Linked DNA regions of Prolixibacter sp. NT017. The protein of the gene in region 1 interacts with the protein of each later gene in a pairwise test. Links are inferred from orthologs where the notes say so. Each region holds a gene or a part of one and is shown in the gene's direction. Other genes may lie near its edges.

Region 1 (7,722 bases):
AGGTAAAGTAAATTTCCTCTGTTCAGATAGAACAAGTAACCTTGGCTATCGTTCCGATATTTTGGGGATTAATTATAAATTTGTAATCCAATATTAAAACGGGAAGATGGATATTCAGGAAATAAAACAACGTTTCGGCATTATTGGTAATGCTCTGGGGTTAAACCGGGCCATTGAAGTAGCTGTGCAGGTTGCTCCCACCGATCTATCGGTTCTGATATCCGGGGAGAGTGGTGCCGGTAAAGAGGCGTTCCCGCAGATTATTCATAACTATTCGCATCGAAAACACGGAAAATATATTGCTGTCAACTGTGGTGCCATCCCCGAAGGTACCATCGATTCGGAGCTTTTTGGTCACGAAAAAGGTGCCTTTACAGGAGCTTTGTCCGACCGGAAGGGATATTTTGAAGTAGCCGACGGCGGAACCATCTTTTTAGACGAGATTGGCGAGTTGCCACTTTCAACGCAGGTCCGCTTGCTCAGGGTACTCGAAGCCGGTGAATTCATTCGGGTAGGTTCGTCGAAGGTGATCAAAACCGATGTCCGCGTGGTAGCAGCAACAAACGTCGATCTGCCGACAGCTATTCGGGAAGGAAAGTTCCGGGAAGATTTGTACTATCGGCTGAATACGGTCCCGATTCACGTACTTTCGTTGCGCGACCGTGGTGAAGATGCCCTGTTGCTGTTCCGCAAATTTGCCCTCGACTTTGCCGAGCGCTATCATATGCCGCCCGTCAGATTGTCGGAAGACGCACAACGTGTATTGCTGAGTTACCGGTGGCCCGGAAACGTGCGCCAACTGAAAAATATTACCGAGCAAATTTCAATCATCGAGCAAGAGCGCCAGATTGACGCCAATACCCTGAGGAATTATATTCCGGATGACAGCGGAGGTTCGTTACCGGCCATCTATTCATCGGTCGATGAAAAAACATTTCACTCTGAACGAGAGATTCTGTATAAGATTCTTTTCGAGATGAAAAGAGACGTGACCGACTTGAAAAAACTGGTCCACGACTTGCTGGAAGATGGGCATACGCCTCACGTACACGAGGACAACGCGCAAATCATCCGGAAACTCTATCAGAGTTCTGACGGAGAGTTCCAGCCGGAACCCAGTAACTATGGTTCCCCGGTTCCGTCTGCTCCGCCAAGTAATGATCATCATCAGATTGAGGACACGGAAGAATTTGTAGAAGAATCGTTATCATTGGAAGAAAAAGAAATTGAACTGATACAGAAAGCACTGGAAAAACACAACGGGAAAAGGAAACTGGCCGCTGCCGAATTGGGCATATCGGAACGAACCCTCTACCGGAAAATAAAAGAATACAACATCAGCTAATGACGATTATGCCAAAGCATTCAGGAAAATTCCTGTTAACAACGCTGCTTGTTTCCATTTTAATGGTAACAGGATGCAGTATAAGCTACACATTCACCGGAGCATCGATTGCGCCGGATGTTAAAACGGTTTTTGTTGATTATTTTCCAAACCGGGCGAGAGTAGTCAATCCAACATTGAGTAATACCTTTACGGAAGGTCTGAAGGATAAATTCGTCAACCAAACCAGTCTGACACTGAACAATAGTCAGGGCGACCTGGAATTCAGTGGTGAAATTACCGGTTACGATATCCGGCCGTTATCGATTCAGCAAAGTAACGATGGCCGTGATGTTGCATCGCAAAACCGGCTAACCGTGACGGTAAAAGTGAAGTTCGTGAACAACAAAAATCACGATCAAGACTTTAATTCGACCTTCTCGGCCTATTATGATTGGGATAGTACGAGAAACCTGAGTGACGTGGAAGATGCAGCCGTACAAGACATCACCGAACAGTTGGTAGATGATATTTTCAACCGCTCGGTAGCGAACTGGTAAAAACGAGTAGTTATGTCGATGAACAGAGAGCAAATGATGCGATACCTGGACGACCCAACTCAGTTAAATGAAAAGTCGCTGGGCGAACTGAAGGAAATACTGGATGAATTCCCGTTTTTCCAGACGGCTCATATGCTCTATGCCCGCAACCTACTCAACGAAAAAAGCTTTCGGTTTACGAACCAGTTAAAAGTAGCGGCCGCCAACGTCACCGACCGGTCGATGCTCTATTTCCTGTTGCATCCCAAAGCCCGCCATGAAGCCGAGGTCTATGAACCGAAGCAGGAAACGGCCGAGATAGAAATGCCGCCGCAATCAGTTGCCACGTCTCCTGAAGAAGAGAAAACCGGGACGGCAACGGAAGAGGATGAGGGAATCTTCGAACTGGCAGAGGATGTAACACACGCACAGCCCGGAAAAGAGTCTCCGGAAAAAGAACATCCGGATACGGCAGAAGAGGACGAGCCTGTTGCTCAAAAGCCGCAAAAGTCATTCGATTTGCTTGACTTTGACGTAATGGAACCATCTTTTTATCAACTCGATGAAGATGTAACCAGCATCAAAGGATTGTCCGACCTGAGCAAATCGATTAACCGCAACGCGAAGAAGAACAACAAGTCGGAGGAAGAGAAGCCGGAGCAGGAAGAAGGGAAAGATAACCTGATTGACAAATTTCTGGAAACCCGACCGACCATATCGCCGGCCAGAAAGGGAGACGGTCAGCAGGAAGATATCTCGGAGCGAAGCGCTGAAGAAACGGATGAATTTATGACAGAGACCCTTGCACACATCTACGTAAAGCAGGGATACTACGAAAAAGCCATCAAAGCTTTTCAAAAATTAAGTTTGAAATATCCCGAAAAAAGTATTTACTTTGCTCGGCAAATTGAAGATGTCAGGAAACTGCTAAATAGATAACCCGATATGTATACACTGATAACCGTTTTAATTTTCATAATCTGTATCCTCATGATTTTGATTGTGCTGGTACAGAACTCGAAAGGTGGAGGTCTGACTTCAACTTTCTCAGGCTCAAATCAAGTAATGGGTGTTCGTAAAACCACCGACTTTCTCGAGAAAGCGACCTGGTACCTGGCTGGTGCACTCCTCATTCTGTCTGTTTCTGCTTCGGCTTTTATTCCGCGCCAGGGACAACAGCAGCGTTCGGCTATTGAAAAGCAGATTGAAAATGCGGCAGACCCGACTGAATTGCCTACTTTCCCACAGGCAGCACCTCAACAAGGGGATTCAGACAATACAACGCAACAAAGCAACGGTCAATAATATTACCCTGATAGAATTAGAGAAAGCTCACCAGATGGTGGGCTTTTTTTATGCCTGACATTTCCAAAAGCAATCAAATGTCAGCTTGTCAGCCCCAACTGACAACAAGATAAAATCATACCTGCCTGATTTTATTCGAATTACAAAAACAACGTCCTCCAATCTTCCTTATCCAAATGATTTTTTGTCCTGAATGCAGCCTATAACAGGCTTGTACCTGCTTTGGCACGTAATATGATGAATAGCGGGTGTCAATGAAATAACTTTTGTCTAACGAAAAATACAATACAAGATGACAGAACTGAAAGGTAGAATACTTGCCGGCAAGATTCTGGTACAGCCACAAGAGGCTGTAGAGAAGACCGCCGGAGGAATTATCATTCCCGACTCAGCCAAAGAAAAACCACAATTGGGAACGGTTGTGAAAGTGGGAGCCGATAAGAAAGATGAACCCATGGAGGTTAAAGTTGGGGACACTGTATTCTATGGTAAATATTCAGGCACTGAGCTTCAGATCGACGATGAAAACTACCTGTTGATTTCTCAGTCAGATGTTCTTTACATCGCATAGTGAAAAGACCGATTGTACAAAAATTAAAATGAAAAAATAACATGGCTAAAGAGATCAAATTTGAAATCGAAGCACGCGAGTTGCTGAAACAAGGCGTCGATCAACTTGCCGATGCAGTAAAGGTAACGCTGGGCCCTAAAGGACGCAACGTTATTATTGACAAGAAATTTGGTGCACCTCAGGTAACCAAGGACGGTGTAACTGTCGCCAAAGAAATCGAACTGTCGGATGCATATGCCAACATGGGCGCACAGCTCGTTAAAGAAGTAGCTTCCAAAACAGGTGACGATGCCGGTGACGGTACGACTACTGCAACTGTACTGGCACAGTCTATCATCAATGTTGGACTGAAAAACGTAACTGCCGGTGCCAATCCAATGGACTTGAAACGCGGTATCGACAAAGCAGTTGCCAAAGTTGTTCAAAGCATCAAAGATCAGTCAAAAACGGTTGGTGACGATTACAGCAAAATTGAACAGGTAGCCCGTATTTCAGCAAACAACGATTTCGAAATCGGAAAACTGATTGCCGAGGCAATGGAGAAAGTTCACAAAGAAGGCGTTATCACGGTAGAAGAAGCCAAAGGTACCGAAACTTACGTTGAAGTAGTGGAAGGTATGCAGTTCGACCGTGGTTACATCTCTCCTTACTTTGTAACCGACACCGAGAAAATGTCAGCTGAACTGGAAAATCCTTTCATCCTGATTCACGACAAGAAGATCTCAACCATGAAGGACCTGGTTCCAATCCTGGAAGCTACTCACCAGTCTGGTCGTCCGTTGATGATTATCTCTGAAGACATCGATGGTGAAGCGTTAGCTACCCTGGTAGTGAACCGTCTGCGTGCCGGATTGAAAGTATGCGCCGTGAAAGCGCCCGGATTCGGCGACCGCCGTAAAGAGATGCTGGAAGACATCGCTGTCCTGACCGGTGGAACCGTGATTACCGAAGAAAAAGGTATGAAACTGGAAGACACCACTCTGGAGATGTTGGGTCAGGCTGAAAAGATCACCGTTGACAAAGAGAACACCACTATCGTGAATGGTTCAGGCGAGGGCTCCAACATTGCTGCCCGTGTAGCTCAGATTAAAAACCAGATCGAATCAACTACTTCCGATTACGACCGCGAAAAACTGCAGGAACGTCTGGCTAAATTGTCAGGTGGTGTTGCTGTACTATACGTAGGTGCTCCTTCGGAAGTGGAAATGAAAGAGAAGAAAGACCGCGTTGACGATGCGCTGAGTGCAACCCGTGCAGCTGTTGAAGAAGGTATCGTACCCGGAGGTGGAGTAGCTTACATCCGCGCTACCAACGTACTGAAAAACCTCGAAGGTGACAACGAAGACGAAACCACCGGTATCGAAATCGTGAAACGTGCCATCGAAGAGCCGATGCGCCAGATTGTAGCCAACGCCGGACTGGAAGGTGCTGTTATCGTGCACAAAGTAATGGAAGGCAAAGACGACTTTGGTTACAACGCCCGCGTAGGTGAATACCAGAACCTGTTCGAATCAGGCGTTATCGACCCGGCTAAAGTAACCCGTGTTGCTCTTGAAAATGCAGCGTCTATCGCAGGTATGTTCCTCACCACCGAGTGTGTTCTCGTTGAAGAGAAAGAGGACAATCCTCCAATGCCGGCAGGCGGAATGGGCGGAGGTATGCCCGGAATGATGTAATCGATACATCGAACAATATATAGCAACCTTTTATTGGTTTTGAACAAGCCGTCCGGAATTTCCGGGCGGCTTTATTCTTGCTCGATTTTGCCCGATTCCCGCGGTTTTTCTATCTTCGTTCAAAATCTTTTGCATGGATTTACTGACCGTTTCGATTCTCGCTCTGGGCCTCTCCATGGACTCATTTGCTGTTTCCATTAGTTGTGGTCTGGCCGAACGAAAAATCTCCTTCCAACATGCAGTCAAAATCGCTTTGTCGTTAGCTTTTTTCCAGGGATTGCTCCCATTGCTGGGATGGTTTGTGGGTTCCGAAATCAAAGATTTTGTGGAACACATCGATCACTGGATTGCCTTCGCACTTTTATCCTACCTGGGAGGGAAAATGATTTTCGAAAGTCTCGATAAAGAAAATACGGAGGGAATGGCCAACGTGTACTCATGGGGCAAAATCCTCACTCTTTCTATTGCCACCAGCATCGATGCGCTGATTGTGGGCTTTTCCTATGCGTTAGCTTCTCCCGGCGACCTTTTTGAAGGAGCCATCATCATCGGCGGCGTCACCTTCTTTTTCTCCATGTTGGGTATCCGGATTGGGAAGAATGTCGGCAACCGCTTCGGTAAACGGATGGAACTTCTTGGAGGAATTGTCTTGCTCGCCATCGGATTCAAAATCCTGCTGGAGCACCTCTTTTCGTAATCGCCTTACGGCGGAAGTATCTATCTCCGGCGCGGCTTCTTTTTTCCCCGCAAGTGTTTACTCTTCGAATTGAAATCGAAATTATTCTTCTTGCCCCGCCTTTTCTTTTCATGAAAAGCCCCCTTGTAATCGGGGTCATTAACCCGCTTCACCCGGTCAATTTCGCGTGCCTGTTCCTGCAACTCCCGCCGGGTCGATTCCACCAACTCCACATCTTCCGGAACACTTTTTTCCGGAATCTCCATCCGGATAAGTTTTTCAATGCGTTCCAGATGATAAATCTCGGCCGGATTCACCAACGAAATGGCCTCACCTTCGTAACTGGCACGGGCTGTTCGTCCAATCCGGTGAACGTAATCTTCATCGTTGGGCGGCAAATCGAAGTTAATCACGTGGCTGATGCGTGATACGTCAATTCCCCGCGCCGAAACGTCCGTTGAAATCAGTACCCGCACTTCACCTTTCTTAAACGCGTTAATGGCGTTGATGCGCGTGACCTGTCCTTTGTTCGAATGCAAAATACGCACCTCACCTTCCGTCTTCCGCTTGATGACTTTGTAAACTCCTTCGGCATTCTCTTTCGTACGGCAGAAAATGAGTACGCGGTTAAACTTCTCTTCATCCCGCAACAGGTAATGAATCAGGTTGAGTTTACTGCGGTAGTTGGGAACATTGTAAAAATACTGCTCCACCTTTTCGGCCGGTGTCGCCGACGGCGCTACTTCCACACGCACGGGGAAATCGAGGAATTCATCACTCATTTTCTCCACCTTTCCGGAAAAAGTAGCCGAAAAAAGCAGGTTTTGCCGCTTGGGCGGAATTACCTCAAACAATTGATGCAACTGATGAATAAAGCCCATATCCAGCATTCGGTCAGCCTCATCAATCACCAGTGTTTTCACTTTCTTAAATGAAACCGCACCAGCCTTGTACAAATCCCACAACCGCCCGGGTGTCGCTACCAGGATATCGATTCCCGGTTCCACCAAAGCAGCATGTTTCGTCCAGCCAACACCGCCGTAAACAGCAGCATACCGGATATTGGAATAGCCCGTCAGTTCCTCGATATCTTCGCCAACCTGCAGCGACAATTCCCTCGTGGGAACCAAAACGATAGCGCGCGGATCGTTTCCTTCCGCCTTCACCAGCTTCATGAACAACGGAATCAGGTAGGCAGCCGTTTTTCCGGTTCCGGTTTGGGCAATCCCCAACACATCCTGCCCCGATTTGATGGCAGGAATGGCTTTCTCCTGAATCGGAGTCGGCTCCTCGAAGCCAATCTCATCCAACGCCTTCAAAATCGATTTTCCTACACCTAATTCCTGAAATGTCTTCATTATACTGGTATTCGTTTGCCTGCAAAAATACACTTTCCCAACGAATTGCCTCAACACATTGTTTGTCGTTTAACAGGAAGAACCGATTTGATGATATTCTCTGCTGAATAAGGGCCAATCACCATCCGCGAAAGGTTCTCTTCACGAAAAGTAGAACCACCGCATTTCGCGATTCGTTCCCGCCACAATGCAACAAGTAACCGCATTTGGCGACGACGTCTTTTTTCCTTGCGGGAAGCTTCTGCCGATGGCAGATGGCTTTTGTCCGGACAC
Region 2 (7,532 bases), 1.3 Mb from region 1 along the record:
ACCATGACACGCCTGGAGACTTATGCGGTCCAGAACAATCAAAGCATCTGGGAAATTGCTTCGAATCCGGATGAGTGCCAAATGGCCGGGCTGAATGCCGGAACACAGCGTAAAGTGGCTGAGTTCATCCATATGATCGAAGGTTTTGCCGGTCAGCTCGCTTCGACAGAATCCTATGAGCTGGCCATGCAGATTGCTTCCGACAGCGGCATGCTGAAAGAATTTTACAAGGATAAAACTCCGGAAAATTTAAGCCGTTACGAAAACGTGCAGGAGTTGCTGAATGCCATCCAGGATTTCTCGCTCAACGCGAAAGAGGAAGGTCGCCCCAACCAGCTCAACCACTTCATGGAAGAAGTCGCCCTGCTGACAGACCAGGATACAGATAAAGAAGAAGATTTTGATAAGGTGACCCTGATGACGGTTCACTCATCCAAAGGACTGGAATTTAAAAATGTATTTATCGTTGGCCTGGAAGAGAACCTCTTTCCCTCGGGATTTTCGGGTACGTTGACCGCGCCGGAACTGGAAGAGGAACGGCGCCTGTTTTACGTAGCGCTTACCCGGGCAGAGCAAAATGCATGGCTCTCGTTTGCCAAACAACGCTATCGCTGGGGAAATCTCGAATTTTGTAATCCCAGCCGTTTCATCGGCGAGATTGACGAGCAATTCCTCTATTTCAAATCCGGAGGACTGCAAGCTCATATTCCCAGACGGGAATCAGTACCCACTGCCAAGGAGGAAACGAGAAGTGCCAAGCGAAGCCCAATGGGTATTCGCAGTCAACAGGGCAATGAACAACTCGGGAAACGCCTTACCCGTCTGAATGAAGCCAGCAGACAAAATGCCACAGCATTTACGGGAAGCGATCCGGAAGAAATACAGGCCGGCATGTTTGTGGAACATCAACGTTTTGGCCGGGGAAAGGTAGTAGCCATTGAAGGAACAATGCCCGACCGGAAAGCCAAGGTATTTTTTCCCAATGCCGGAGAAAAACACCTGCTGTTGAAATTTGCCAAACTAAAAATCGTGGAATAAGATAAGGCAGCTGCGAAATTCATTTTCGATACCCCGAGAACCTTAACTTTTTGTATTATGCGGCAAAAGGATTAGATTTGTGATCGAAATCCCTCGTGCTTTTGCCTGATACTCCCGCATTATGCAAAATGCCACTTAACCGAAGATACTTTTCAATGGATTATAACTCGAATCGAAAAAAACTGAAACTTCCTGAGTACGGAAGGAATATTCACAAAATGGTTGACTACGTGGTTTCTATCGAAGACCGCGAAGAGAGAAACCGTGCGGCCAATCAAATCATCGAAATCATGGGGAACATGTATCCCTATCTTCGTGATGTCAGCGATTTCCGACACAAATTATGGGATCATATCGCCATTATGTCCGATTTCAAACTGGACATTGACTACCCTTATGATCCTCCCCGTCCGGAAACCTTCCTCGAAAAACCCAAGCCGGTACCATACACTAATGCTCCGATCAAATATCGGCACTACGGAAAACTCATCGAAAAGATGATCGAGCAAGCCGCTCAATACGACGATGACAGTCCGGAGAAAAAACAACTGACCCAAATGCTGGCCAACCAGATGAAGAAATCGTTTGTCGTTTGGAACAAGGAAACGGTAAACGACGATAAAATTTTAAAAGATCTGGAGGAATTATCGGAAGGTGACCTGAAAACCGAAGAAATTTCAAGACTTGCCGATACCCGCGATATTCTCAAAAGTGGCGGAAGCAGCAATAAAAAGAAAAGCAAAGGAGCTAACCGGAAACATAAGTAATTAGCCACTTATATGGCACGGTTTATCATAGAAGGTGGACGCTCACTCACCGGAGAACTGATTCCACAGGGAGCCAAAAACGAAGCTTTACAGGTAATTTGTGCAGTCTTACTCACCGACGAAGAGGTAAATATCGCCAACATCCCCGAAATCAGCGATGTGCTAAAACTCATCGAAATGCTGAAAGGGTTTGGGGTAAAAGTAAACCGCAAAGCAAAAGGCGATTATAGCTTTCAGGCCAACCATGTTGACATCGATTATCTTAATACCGAAGAATTCCGGAAGCTGGCAAGTGGCTTGCGCGGTTCTATTATGATCATCGGTCCGCTGCTGGCCCGCTTTGGAAGAGGAATAATTCCACAACCCGGAGGCGATAAAATAGGGCGCCGCAGACTGGACACCCACTTTATCGGTCTTGAAAAAATGGGGGCCGATTTTCATTACGATGCAGATAACGGCCAATACCAAATAAAAGCCAACCGACTTTCCGGCACCTACATGCTCCTCGACGAGGCCTCGGTTACCGGTACCGCCAACCTGGTGATGGCTGCCACGCTCGCCAAAGGAACCACAACCATTTATAACGCAGCGTGTGAGCCCTATGTACAGCAACTGTGCAGAATGCTTAATTTGATGGGGGCCAACATCAGTGGAATTGGCTCCAACCTGCTCACCATCGATGGTGTCACATCGCTAAGCGGATGCAAACATACGCTCCTGCCCGACATGATAGAGGTAGGAAGTTTCATTGGCCTCGCAGCGATGACTTCGTCTGCCCTCACGATTAAGAATGTTTCGTTACAGAATCTGGGTATCATCCCCGATGCTTTTCGCAGGTTAGGCATACAACTCGAAAACCGGGGTGACGATCTCTTTATTCCTTCCCAGGAACACTACGAAGTGGAATCGTTCATCGATGGTTCCATTATGTCTATTGCCGATGCGCCCTGGCCGGGACTAACACCTGACTTACTTAGTGTTTTCCTGGTCGTAGCAACGCAAGCCCGCGGCAGTGTCCTGATTCACCAGAAGATGTTCGAGAGCCGTTTGTTCTTTGTCGACCGACTGATTGACATGGGAGCTAAAATCATCCTTTGCGATCCGCACCGCGCAACGGTTATCGGTCTCGACCGGGCCCTTCAGTTACGGGGAACACATATGACCTCACCCGACATCCGGGCAGGAGTTGCTTTGCTTATCGCTGCCCTCTCCGCTTCCGGCACCTCTACCATCGATCATATCGAGCAAATCGACCGGGGATACGAAGCAATCGACGTTCGGTTAAACAGTCTTGGCGCGAAGATTGTAAGAGAATCATAACAGATTCAATCTCTGAATGTCGAACTTAAAAACATGATCATGAAATATCGCATCCTCACCTCACTGCTTACTATAGCTTTTATTGCGTTTACGGCAAATGCAAGCCTTGCCAAGAACCACAAAAACAAAAGCACAGGTCCGCCGGTGGGAACATCGGTTGGAAAAACAGCGCCCAACATTGTCGAAACCGGCATCAATGGTGACACCCTCAAACTTTCCGCTTTGCGCGGGAAAATGGTGTTAATCGATTTCTGGGCATCGTGGTGCGGACCATGCCGCCGCGAAAATCCCAACGTGGTAAAAGCTTACGATGAGTTTAAGGATAAAAATTTTCAGGAAGGAAAAGGCTTTTCCGTATTTAGTGTTTCGCTCGACCAAAGCCATACAGCATGGGAACATGCAGTCAAAATGGATAACCTGTCATGGCCCTGGCACGTCAGCGATTTGAAAGGCTGGATGTCGAAATACGCCGGAGTTTACGGCGTGCGCGGAATTCCTTCCAACTTTCTTATCAACGGAAAAGGAGTCATTGTTGCCCGCAATCTTCGTGGCAATCAACTTATAGAGACCCTTTCGACATTACAGAAATAATTTGCGAACAGTCCCGTAGGAATCCTTACTTTTGCGGACAATTACTTTTCGGCTCAACCGCTTTGACAGTCGGTAGGGGCGAAAAATGTCAATTTGTCCGAATTAGGCAATTGGCAAAAGTTTTGTTGAACAGTGACGAAATCGATTAGAAAACTTCAATCGTATGAGCAAAGAAAAAAAACAACAGGAGGAACAAAAAGAAATGAATACCAACGAAATGGAAGAAAAAGAAGTACCAATTGACAGCTCCTCCGACAATAACGAAGTTTCAACAGCGGATAAAGAAAAACAATCAGAAGAGAAACACGACGATAAGAAAGACAAGAAAAAGTCGAAAAAGGACAAGGACGCGGACAAAGTAGCAGAATTGGAAAAGCAGGTCGAAGCAATGAATGACAAATATCTGCGCCTTTCTGCTGAATTCGATAATTACCGCAGAAGAACATTGAAGGAGAAAATGGAACTGACCAAAACAGCTGGAGAGAGCATTCTGGTCAATATTCTGCCGGTTATCGATGATTTTGAACGCGCCATTAGTTCAATGGAACAGGGACTTGAATCAGCCGCCGTGAAAGACGGTGTTGAGCTGATCTACGGCAAGTTTAAAGAATTTCTGAACCAAAATGGTGTAAAAGAAATTGAAGCCAACGGAACAGAGTTCGATACCGATCTGCATGAAGCCCTGACAAAAATTCCGGCACCATCCGACGATCTGAAAGGCAAAGTAGTTGATGTAATCCAGAAAGGATACGTATTGAATGATAAAGTGATTCGATTTGCCAAAGTGGTAGTTGGAGAGTAAAACGGAAATATTAACTGACAGGAAAGAAATCGGATAATGGCAAAAAGAGATTATTATGAAGTTTTGGGGGTTAGCAAAAGTGCCAGCCCGGAAGAGATAAAAAAAGCCTACCGAAAAAAGGCGATTCAGTTCCACCCCGACAAAAACCCGGGTGACAAAACGGCTGAAGAGAACTTTAAAGAGGCTGCCGAGGCTTACGAGGTACTAAGCAATCCCGAAAAACGTCAGAGATATGACCAATTTGGACACTCCGGACTTGGCGGTGGTCAGGGCGGATTCAGTGGCCACGACATGTCCATGGACGATATCTTCTCCATGTTTGGTGATATTTTTGGTGGTGGATTTGGCGGTTTTGGCGGATTCGGATCCGGTGGAGGACGGACACACCGTCGCACGAACCGCGGTTCCAACCTACGGGTAAAAGCCAGCCTGACACTGAAAGAAATTGCACACGGTACAGAGAAAAAAATCAAGGTCAAGAAATACGTCACTTGTGACAGTTGTCACGGTAGTGGGGCCAAGGGCAGCGATGGCTACAGCACATGCTCTACCTGTCACGGTTCAGGCCAGGTGACCCGTATCAGCAACACCTTCCTCGGACAAATGCAAACCACTTCCACTTGCCCGACTTGTGGTGGCGAAGGTCAGATTATTACGCATAAATGTGATAAATGCCACGGCGAGGGAATCGTTAGAGGTGAAGAGGTTATTAACATTAAAATACCGGCAGGCGTGGCTGAAGGCATGCAGCTTTCCGTTAGCGGAAAAGGAAACGCGGCTCGTCGTGGTGGTGTTCCCGGTGATTTGCTGGTACTTATCAACGAAGTGAAACATCCGGAACTGATTCGGGATGAAAATGATTTGATTTACAACTTGTATCTGTCATTCCCCGATTTGGCTTTGGGAACAACATCCGAAATACCAACGGTTGATAACAAGGTGAAGGTGAAAGTTGACGCCGGAACACAACCGGAAAAAATACTTCGCTTACGCGGAAAAGGATTACCCGATCTGAACGGCTATGGCAAGGGCGATTTGCTGGTTCGCATTCACGTTTGGGTTCCGAAAAAACTGAGCAACGACGAAAAGAAACAACTGGAAAAACTCCAGGAATCGGAGAATTTCAGTGCAAAAAATGCCGCTTCGGAGGACCGGAATTTCTTTGACAAGGTAAAAGATATGTTCTGATAAGAGTAATGTTTATGATTAATGCTCCGCCATTATTTTTTCGCATTAATTAAACATTAAAATACTTCCAATATTTTCGTTTGCTGTTGTGCCGTTTTTATAAAATACGTATCATTGCAGCAACAATAAGAATATGAACAACGCAATTTTCCATTACGGCCATCATCATCTCCTGCTAAAAGGTAGGCCCTAATTGGAATGTCAAAAAATATTCATTAAAATTAACAGGCTTACCTTGAATGAGGTAAGCCTTTTTTTATATCTAAAAAATCGACATGGACTCAACATTACGCATCGCGATTCAGACCAAAGGCCGCTTAAACGAAGACTCAGTCGGTCTGATTAAAGAAACTGGTATTGATCTGATTTCCGGCAAGAGAAGACTCATCTCGGCAGCAAAAAATTTTCCCATGGAAGTTTTGTACCTTCGGGATGATGATATCCCTCAGTCAGTTGCTGACGGCGTGGCTGACATCGGAATTGTCGGATTCAACGAAGTAGCTGAAAAGAAGCAGCAGGTGGATGTCATCAAACATTTGGGGTTCAGTAAGTGCCGCCTTTCACTGGCAATTCCGCAGTCACAGGTGAACGAGTACGAAGGTCCGGAATGGTTCAACGGAAAGAAAATTGCAACTTCCTATCCGGAAATCCTCAAGGATTTTTTGGCTGAGAAGAAAATTGATGCTGAGATTCATGTCATTACGGGTTCTGTGGAAATAGCGCCCGGCATTGGCCTGGCCGACGCCATTTTCGACATTGTCAGTTCCGGAAGTACGTTGGTTAGCAACCGCCTGAAAGAGGTGGAAGCGGTGATGAAATCCGAAGCTGTTTTGGTGGCTAACCCAAAACTTTCCAAAGAGAAACAAGGTATACTCGATGAGTTGATTTTCAGAATCGAGTCGGTGGAAATGGGTAAAGGGAAAAAATATATCCTGCTAAATGCCCCGAACCACAAAATAGATAAGATTGTTGAAGTACTGCCCGGAACAACTTCACCAACGGTAATGCCCCTGGCTATTGAAGGCTGGAGTTCACTGCACTCGGTAATCGATGACAACGAGTTTTGGGAGGTCATCGGCAACCTGAAGAAAAACGGGGCGGAAGGCATCCTGGTAGTACCTATTGAGAAAATGATATTATAAAAATTCGTTCGATGCAGATTTACAATTATCCTCTTTTTAATACGTGGCCCAAAATTCTCTCGCGCCCGGCTAACAATTATTCTTCGATCAACAGCACGGTCAGGATGATTCTTGACAATGTGAAAAAGAAAGGTGATGCTGCTGTTCGTGATTATACAAGACGTTTCGACGGAGCCGACCTGGAAGAATTCAGGGTGAGCAAAGATGAAATGGAGAAGGCTGCAAATTTGATTGAGCCCGAACTGAAAGAGGCCATTCAGAAAGCGGCAAAGAATATTCTCGCTTTCCACGAGATACAAAAGCCGCCTATGCGGATGATTGAAACAGCACCCGGCGTGAAGTGCTGGCAGAAATCTGTACCGATTGACAAGGTTGGACTCTATATTCCCGGCGGCTCAGCGCCACTGTTCTCAACTGTTCTGATGCTCGGAATTCCGGCCCAGATTGCCGGCTGCAAGGAAATCGTTCTTTGCACACCTCCCAACGAAAAAGGTGAAATTCACCCGGCCATCCTGTTCGCTGCCGGTTTAGTGGAGGTTTCCAGAATTTATAAAATCGGCGGTGTACAGGCTATCGGTGCGATGGCATACGGAACAGAAACGGTTCCCCGTGTCTTCAAAATATTTGGACCGGGAAACTCCTGGGTGACGGCCGCCAAACAGATTGTCTCTGTAAACGACTGTG
Region 3 (7,684 bases), 290 kb from region 1 along the record:
TTTTTGTCTGTCTTCATTGCAGCAATCTTATCAATGACATCAAAGCCATCAATCACTTCGCCAAAAACTGTGTACTTGCCGTCCAGTTCCGGATAACCGCCAACAGTTGTATAAGCTTTTCGCTGTGCTTTGGAGAACTTCAGTACGTGAGGGTTCAAAGCATATTCGGTTTCGATTTGTCCTTTAATTGGATTGGCAATCGCCCTGAATTCCTTCACTTTTTTCTCTTCTTTCAGCTTCTTCAGCTTAGCTTTAATTTCGGGTGTCAGAATCTGACTGACGATTTGCTTTTTGATGGGAACATTGTTTGCCAGTTCCATGGTATCCAATTCTCCCGGACGAAAAACACGTCCTTCGACAATATAAAACTGCGAAATATCGGATTGCTTGAACGGATTCACTTTGTCGGGTTGGCGGGGAGCACACAAAGCTCCTTTCTTGTGGAAATGGTTTGGACGAATCTCATCGTCGACCGTGAACGCCGGATCTCCATAGCCAATGCGCTTCCCCGGAGGCGCATTTCGCGAATCAGCAGCTCCTCCCTGAATCAAAAAATTATGAATCACCCTGTAGAACAAGGTTCCGTTGTAATATCCCTTCCTGACCTCCTGCAGAAATTTGTCGCGGTGCTTCGGTGTGTCGTTATACAATTTGCACTTCATATCACCGAAGTTCGTTGAGATAACCACAACATGTTCGGGCTGCTGAGCTTTAGCAGCAATTACTGCAAAAAATAATACCAACAAGAAAACGATCTTCTTCACAATCCGGTCTGTTTTTGAATGTTTTCCGTGAATAAAATGAAAATTGAAGAAACAGGCAAATAGCCTGACTTCTTCGCTAATCCTTCAATATTTTCATGCTCATCTTCACATCTTTCACGGGCCTGTCGTGCTCATCCGTTTTTACGTGAGCAATGGAATCGATTACATTCAGGCCTTCAATCACCTCACCAAATACGGTGTAGTTGCCATCGAGATGCGGAACGCCGCCAATGGTGGTATAAGTTTCCCGTTGCTGTCTCGTAAAGTGGAACGGATGCAAAGCGGCACTATCCTGAGCCTGCTTTTCCAGTCGATCGAGCATGTCCGCATACTCAATCTGCTTCCCTTGCTCCTGCAATATGCGTACCGAATCGGCCTTTTTCATAAACAACTGATGATAAATTGTCTGAGCTTCATGCTGCGTACGCAATGCTTCCAGCGAATCCAGGGCTTTCGGTGTAAATACTTTCCCTTCGACGATGTAAAACTGAGAACCGGACGAGCGTTTTTCGGGATTGGCCTGATCGCCCAGGCGCGCCGCTGCCAGGGCACCTTTCTTATGAATCAAATCGGGCCGGAATTCTGCCGGAAGGGTGTAACCCGGGCCACCGTTTCCCAACATCTGACCGGGCTCCGCATCCCGCGACTTCGGATCGCCGCCCTGAATCATAAACTCAGGAATTACGCGGTGGAAAAGCAGTCCGTTGTAAAATCCCTGCTTGACCAGTTTCAGGAAATTATCGCGGTGTTGTGGTGTTTCGTTGTACAACAACACTTTCATGTTGCCATATTCTGTTTTTATCAGTACGACCGGTCCTTTTTGTTTTCCGGTTTTACCGGAATGAGAACAGGACGCGAGGAACAGGATGGCCAGCGCCAGGAAAAGATGGATTTTTCGTTGCATAATTTTCAGATTTGATGCCTAAGGTATAAAAATCAGCCAGATCAGATGACAGGCAAAACAACAAAGGCCTCCTTTTGAGGAAGCCTCTTATTGTAATAAATATTTTGTGATTACTTTTTCTCTTCCGCCAGATTCACATCTGCAACAAACTGCCTGATTTGCTGCTCATCATCCTTTTTGCAAATCAACAGGGTATTGTCTGTTTCCACGACAATGTATCCTTCCAGCCCCTGGACCACCGCGGTTTTCTCACCTTGCATATTGATGATGCTATCTCTGGTTTCATACAGAAAAACCTTGTCTCCCCAAACGGCATTCTGATTTTCATCGACATGATGATTTTCGTGAAGGGAGCCCCAGGTTCCCAGATCGGACCAGCCAAAATCGGAACATAGAACATAAACGTTATCCGCTTTTTCCATAATCCCGTAATCGATGGAAATATTCGGACATTCAGAATACGCTTTATTGATGAAATGGACTTCATCCTCTGTATGGTAATATTTGTAGCCCTTCTCGAAAATGGTATTTACATCCGGAAGGTACTTCGACAATGCTTCGTGAATGGCTTGCACAGACCAGATAAAGATACCCGAATTCCAAAAGAACTCGCCCGTCTCCATAAACAGTTGAGCCATTTTCCGATCGGGCTTTTCGGTAAATGTTTTTACATGATACAGGTTATCGTAATCAGCGTACTCACAACTGTCTGCTACCTGGATATATCCGTACCCCGTTTCGGGCCTGCTTGGTTTAATACCAAGCGTTAAAAGTGCGTTATTCTTCTCGGTGAAATCCATGCCTTTACGAATCTCCTCCAGGAATGCATCTTCTTTCAAAATCAGATGGTCGGATGGAGCCACAACGATGTTGGCATCTTTACAGCGGCTAAGAATTTTATGGGTCGCATAAGCCATACAAGGCGCTGTATTTCGTCTGAGTGGCTCACACAGCACCTGGTCAGAATCCAGCTGAGGCAGCTGCTCCAACACCATTTCGCGGTAGCGCTCACTGGTTACTATCAGTATATTTTCAGCAGGGAATATCTTGTTGAAGCGTTCAAAAGTGAGTTGAAGTAAAGACTTTCCTACTCCCAGAATATCAATAAATTGTTTCGGTCTGTCTTGTGTACTGAGCGGCCAGAATCGACTTCCGATACCACCAGCCATAATGACGCAGTAATTATTGCAATTGTCCATATGAACGGTTTTGTACCAAATTTATCCAAATTTTTGCAAAGGTAAAGTCAAAATCCTTCAGGATGATCAAATAGCTAAGAAAAGGCAGATATAAGAGCATTCCTTAATAATTTTGTACTTTTAGATCAATGTATCAAAAAGGTTATCCATCCGATTCGGGTGGTTAGGAAAGAAATGTTCGGAGAAAATAACTACTGATATTCAACCTGTTATTTTATCCGTAAAACAAAGACACGCGCATATTTGTACAATAACAGGTTAAAGTGCCGGACTGAAAATCAGACCAGAAATTCAACAGAGCCTGAGCAAAGAATGCACGACAGAAAGCATTACAAAGAATCAGAAAAACCAGATATATGAAATTCTTCTTCCACCTGGGCCAGTATATGTTACTGATGAAGAAAGTATTCAGCAAGCCGGAAAAAGGCCGGATTTACTGGCGTCAGTTACTGGTTGAGATCGAAAAACTTGGAATCGATTCCATTGGTATCGTGGTAATCATATCGGTTTTCATGGGAGGAATTATCACCCTTCAGTTAACCTATAACCTGACCAATCCGTTTATGCCAAGCTACTTGATTGGGCTTGGCAACCGCGATACACTCATACTCGAATTCTCTTCGACGGTTCTTAGCCTGATGTTGGCCGGGAAAGTAGGTGCCAACATTGCTACCGAAATAGGAAGTATGCGAATCACCGAGCAGATAGATTCGATGGAGATTATGGGGGTCAATTCGGCTTCGTTTCTCATTCTTCCCAAAATTATTGCGGTAGTTTTTGTGAGTCCTATGCTTTTCATCCTGAGCATTGCGACGGGACTGGTTGGTGGTTTAATCGCAGGTCCAATGGCCGGAGTTGTCACAACCGCTCAGTATCTAAATGGTGTGACTTATGCATTCGTGCCTTACTATGTCACCTTTTCGGGATTGAAAACGCTGGTATTCGGTTTCCTCATTGCATCGGTGCCGGCATACAAAGGTTATTATGTCGATGGAGGTGCGCTCGAGGTAGGAAAAGTAAGTACGCAGTCGGTGGTAACAACCAGTATTTTAATTCTCTTTTTTGATTTAATTCTGACGCAAATCTTCTTCAAATGATCGAGATAAAAAACCTGTGCAAATCCTTCGAAGAACGCCCGGTTCTGAAAGATATATCCACCAAATTCGAGAAAGGAAAAACCAATCTGATTATCGGACAAAGCGGTTCGGGTAAGACCGTTTTGCTGAAATCCATTGTTGGCTTACTCGAGATTGATGAGGGAGAAATTCTGTACAACGGAGAAGATGTGGCCCACTTCTCAAATAAAGAACGGAAAAGTTTGCGGCAGGATATCGGCATGGTTTTCCAGGGCGGTGCGTTGTTCGATTCCCTTACGGTAGAAGAAAATGTGCGCTTTCCGCTCGACATGTTCAGCAAGCAAACAGAAAAGGAAAAGCTTGAACGGGTTAACTTCTGCCTCGAACGGGTTGACATCAAAGGTGCCAACGAATTATATCCGGCGGAGATTTCGGGAGGGATGCGCAAACGTGTAGCAATTGCCCGGGCTATCGTGCTCAATCCGAAATACCTGTTTTGTGACGAGCCCAACTCGGGTCTCGACCCGATGACCTCCATTCTGATTGACAACCTGATCAATCAGATTACGCGCGACCTGGACATCACGACCATTATCAACACACACGATATGAACTCGGTAATGGAAATTGGTGACAACATTCTGTTCATTTCGCATGGAGAAAAATGGTGGGAAGGGAATAAAAACGAAATTCTTTACACGTCGAATGAGAAGCTGAACGACTTTGTTTTTGCTTCACCGCTTTACCGCGAGATGCGGACGCTGAAAAAGCAGGAATTAAAAGACGAACAATCATAGAATAAAAAAAACGGTAGCCGCCAGACTACCGTTTTCCAGCTATTCCACACGTATTTACAGACCTTCAACGGACAACCGGAAATTCGAACCATCCGCTGTCGGTCGCTCACACTCTCTCGTATTCTGCCGGCCGGCATTTCATCGACTATTATGTCGTCGACGAATCCTACTCGTAATTTACCCGGCCAACTCTTACCTCACTATTTTAATTGAACTTCTTCGAAACCAATGTCAAAAATATATTTTTCGCTGCCCCTAAAGACTGACGTTTGTTACCCTTTTGCGATAATATGACATAAAACAGCAATTGCGAGGATAAAAATCGCCCCGTCATAACCCAAAACAGACTCTTTAATACGGTGGTCCCCCAATTTTCAGCAACTTTAACATTTGTCTTTCATGCAATGGGTAAGTATCTTTGGTCACATTAAAACAGAATCATGCGGACAAAAATTTTCATACTCATATCGACGCTATGGCTGCTGGCTTCGTGCTCCGACAGTAATAAAATTCCGAAAGGAATTCTCCCTCAAAAACAGATGGTGGATCTGCTGGTCGATATGCACCTCTCGGAGGCCATCAACGGTCAACGATTCCGACTCGATCAAACCACCAAAAATTTTTCCAACGACCTTTATTTTTCCATTTGCAAGAAACACGACGTCGACCCGGATGTATTTGCCAAATCGGTGCTCTACTATGGCAAACATCCCGAAAAATATGATGCCATTTACGACCAGGTTCTGAACCGGCTTAACGAGATGGAAGAACAGGCAAAGAAAGAAGAACCCAAACTCAAGCCCGACGATGGCAAAAAATAAGTTCGCAGCTCATTACATATTCACCGGTAACGGAAAAGTTTACAAAAACGGGATCGTTGTAACCGAAAAGGATGGCACCATTAAAGAAATCATCGACACCGGTGGTCAACTGCCGGAAAAAGCCAACGTAAAATTTTACAGCGGAGTTATCGTTCCGGGATTCGTGAATGCGCACTGCCACCTCGAGTTATCGCATCTGAGAAATACGTTTCCGGAAAAAACCGGCATGGCCGAATTTCTTTCGCGCATTGTCAAACAACGCGAAATACAGGAAGACCTCATCAAAGAAGCGGCCCGGATTGCCGACGCTGAAATGCAGCGAAACGGAATTGTGGCGGTGGGAGATATTGCCAACAATCCACTGGCTTTCGACACGAAAAAATCGTCGCCTATTCAGTATCACACCTTCATCGAAGCATTAGGATTTTCTCCCGCAAGAGCCGATGCAGCTTTTGAATACACCTCACTCTTGCAGAAGAAAGCGTTCGCCCTTGGAATAAATGCTTCGGTTGTTCCCCACGCACCTTATTCCATTTCGGAGCAACTTTTCCATAAAATAGGTGAACTGGCGTTAGAACAGAACGCGATTCTCACCATGCATAACCAGGAGAGCAAAGAGGAAAACGAACTCTACCAAACGGGAAAAGGCAAGATCGCCAAGCACATCAGGAAAAATCTCGGCATCGATCTAAAATCGTTTCATCCTACCGGGAAGAATTCGCTGGAAAGCGTATTGCCGTTTTTGCCGGCCTCGAGCCAGTTACTCCTCGTACACAATACGTTTACCGGAAAAGAAGAACTCGATTGGCTCCATGCTAACCGCGACGAGGGGAAAACATCGCTGGTGTTGTGCCCCAATTCCAATTTATTTATCGAAGATCGTCTCCCGGATGTGGAACTACTCCGCTCCAACGGACTGAGTATCTGCCTTGGCACCGATAGTCTGTCGTCCAATCATTCGCTGTCGGTACTCGACGAAATGATTACCCTTCACCAGTATTTCCCCGACATACCATTCGGTGAACTGGTGCAATGGGCTACCGGAAACGGCGCGAAAGCCCTTCGGATGGACGAGCAACTCGGTACGATTGCACCCGGGAAAAAACCCGGTCTGAATCTCATCACCGGCATGGATTTGCAACAACTGAAATTACTGTCGGGATCGCGGGTAAAACGGCTAATCTAAATTGACGAAGAATTTCCCATCTTTGTAGCAAATTATTGCCATGTCCACATTTCTTTTCGACCAAACTATTTTCGGCCCCGTCAAAAGTCGCCGACTAGGGGTTTCGCTAGGCATCAACCTGCTCCCCAACGACACCAAAGTCTGCTCGTTCGACTGCATCTATTGCGAGTGTGGCTGGACTCCACACAAACGGGAAAAGAAAGCCGAACTACCTTCACGGGAAACCGTTGCCCGACTGCTGCGCGAAAAACTGGCGGAGATGAAAAACGCGGGGGAAGCTCCCGATGTGTTGACCTTTGCAGGAAACGGAGAGCCGACACTTCATCCCGATTTTGCTGATATTATCGATGACACCATCTCCATCCGGAACGAATACTTTCCTGATGCCCGAATAGCAGTCCTTTCTAATTCGACCATGTTGCACAAACCGAAGGTGGTAGAAGCACTGAAAAAAGTGGATGACAACATCCTGAAACTCGACTCGGCTATCCCCGAAACCATCCAGTTGCTCGATTGCCCGCTGGGGCGTTTTCACTTAGTGGAAGTGGTAAATAACATGAAGAAATTCGAAGGGAAGCTGACCGTTCAAACCATGTTTATCCGGGGAGAGTTTTCGGGCCACCAGATTGACAATACTACCGAAGAAGAGCTTTCGGCCTGGTTGAAACTGTTGGCAGAAATTAGCCCTGAACGAGTGATGATATACACCATTGCCCGTGATACGCCCACACAGAATCTTTCGAAAGTGACGACTGACGATCTGGAAAAAATTGCCACCCGCGTGAAGGATAAATTGGGTATTGATGTGCAGGTAAGCGGGTAAAAAGTCTCCCGCATCCATTCGAGCTGTTCCCTTTGAACCTCTATACAGTATTTTTTCATCCCGATTGGGCAATTTATCGTTTCCATTCCCAAAATCACGGAAGTACATCGTTAG

The links. The genes of interacting proteins can lie anywhere in the genome.
Region 2: the proteins of groL (region 1) and GJU87_RS14715 interact in binary tests that used the Escherichia coli proteins (3 or more experiments, as listed by UniProt). The link is inferred for Prolixibacter sp. NT017 from one-to-one orthologs.
Region 3: the proteins of groL (region 1) and GJU87_RS18680 interact in binary tests that used the Escherichia coli proteins (3 or more experiments, as listed by UniProt). The link is inferred for Prolixibacter sp. NT017 from one-to-one orthologs.

Annotation. Positions count from the first base shown.
Region 1 is NZ_BLAV01000001.1:4,776,271-4,783,992, reverse strand. The notes cover bases 3,125-6,097. They hold groL (chaperonin GroEL), read left to right. Parts: upstream 3,125-3,780; coding sequence 3,781-5,415; downstream 5,416-6,097. Other genes in these bases: GJU87_RS19845 (manganese efflux pump MntP family protein), read left to right, coding at 5,549-6,097; groES (co-chaperone GroES), read left to right, coding at 3,461-3,739; secG (preprotein translocase subunit SecG), read left to right, coding at 3,125-3,168. In the rest of the region: GJU87_RS19875 (sigma-54-dependent Fis family transcriptional regulator), read left to right, coding at 107-1,345; GJU87_RS19870 (LptE family protein), read left to right, coding at 1,354-1,884; GJU87_RS19865 (hypothetical protein), read left to right, coding at 1,897-2,802; more of secG, read left to right, coding at 2,854-3,124; more of GJU87_RS19845, read left to right, coding at 6,098-6,112; GJU87_RS19840 (DEAD/DEAH box helicase), read right to left, coding at 6,133-7,449; GJU87_RS19835 (hypothetical protein), read right to left, coding at 7,500-7,655.
Region 2 is NZ_BLAV01000001.1:3,523,637-3,531,168, forward strand. What follows is about bases 2,916-5,698. They hold GJU87_RS14715 (nucleotide exchange factor GrpE), read left to right. Parts: upstream 2,916-3,879; coding sequence 3,880-4,518; downstream 4,519-5,698. Other genes in these bases: murA (UDP-N-acetylglucosamine 1-carboxyvinyltransferase), read left to right, coding at 2,916-3,125; GJU87_RS14710 (TlpA disulfide reductase family protein), read left to right, coding at 3,165-3,716; dnaJ (molecular chaperone DnaJ), read left to right, coding at 4,555-5,698. Outside these bases: GJU87_RS14695 (ATP-dependent helicase), read left to right, coding at 1-1,038; GJU87_RS14700 (DUF4290 domain-containing protein), read left to right, coding at 1,194-1,805; more of murA, read left to right, coding at 1,818-2,915; more of dnaJ, read left to right, coding at 5,699-5,706; hisG (ATP phosphoribosyltransferase), read left to right, coding at 5,982-6,848; hisD (histidinol dehydrogenase), read left to right, coding at 6,860-7,532. UniProt on the Escherichia coli protein: Participates actively in the response to hyperosmotic and heat shock by preventing the aggregation of stress-denatured proteins, in association with DnaK and GrpE. It is the nucleotide exchange factor for DnaK and may function as a thermosensor.
Region 3 is NZ_BLAV01000001.1:4,491,030-4,498,713, reverse strand. What follows is about bases 2,916-5,850. They hold GJU87_RS18680 (ABC transporter ATP-binding protein), read left to right. Parts: upstream 2,916-3,960; coding sequence 3,961-4,740; downstream 4,741-5,850. Other genes in these bases: GJU87_RS18670 (amidohydrolase family protein), read left to right, coding at 5,578-5,850; GJU87_RS18675 (DUF4296 domain-containing protein), read left to right, coding at 5,181-5,561; GJU87_RS18685 (ABC transporter permease), read left to right, coding at 3,224-3,964. In the rest of the region: GJU87_RS18700 (peptidylprolyl isomerase), read right to left, coding at 1-764; GJU87_RS18695 (peptidylprolyl isomerase), read right to left, coding at 841-1,668; GJU87_RS18690 (mannose-1-phosphate guanylyltransferase), read right to left, coding at 1,779-2,867; more of GJU87_RS18670, read left to right, coding at 5,851-6,747; GJU87_RS18665 (radical SAM protein), read left to right, coding at 6,788-7,570. UniProt on the Escherichia coli protein: Part of the ABC transporter complex MlaFEDB, which is involved in a phospholipid transport pathway that maintains lipid asymmetry in the outer membrane by retrograde trafficking of phospholipids from the outer membrane to the inner membrane.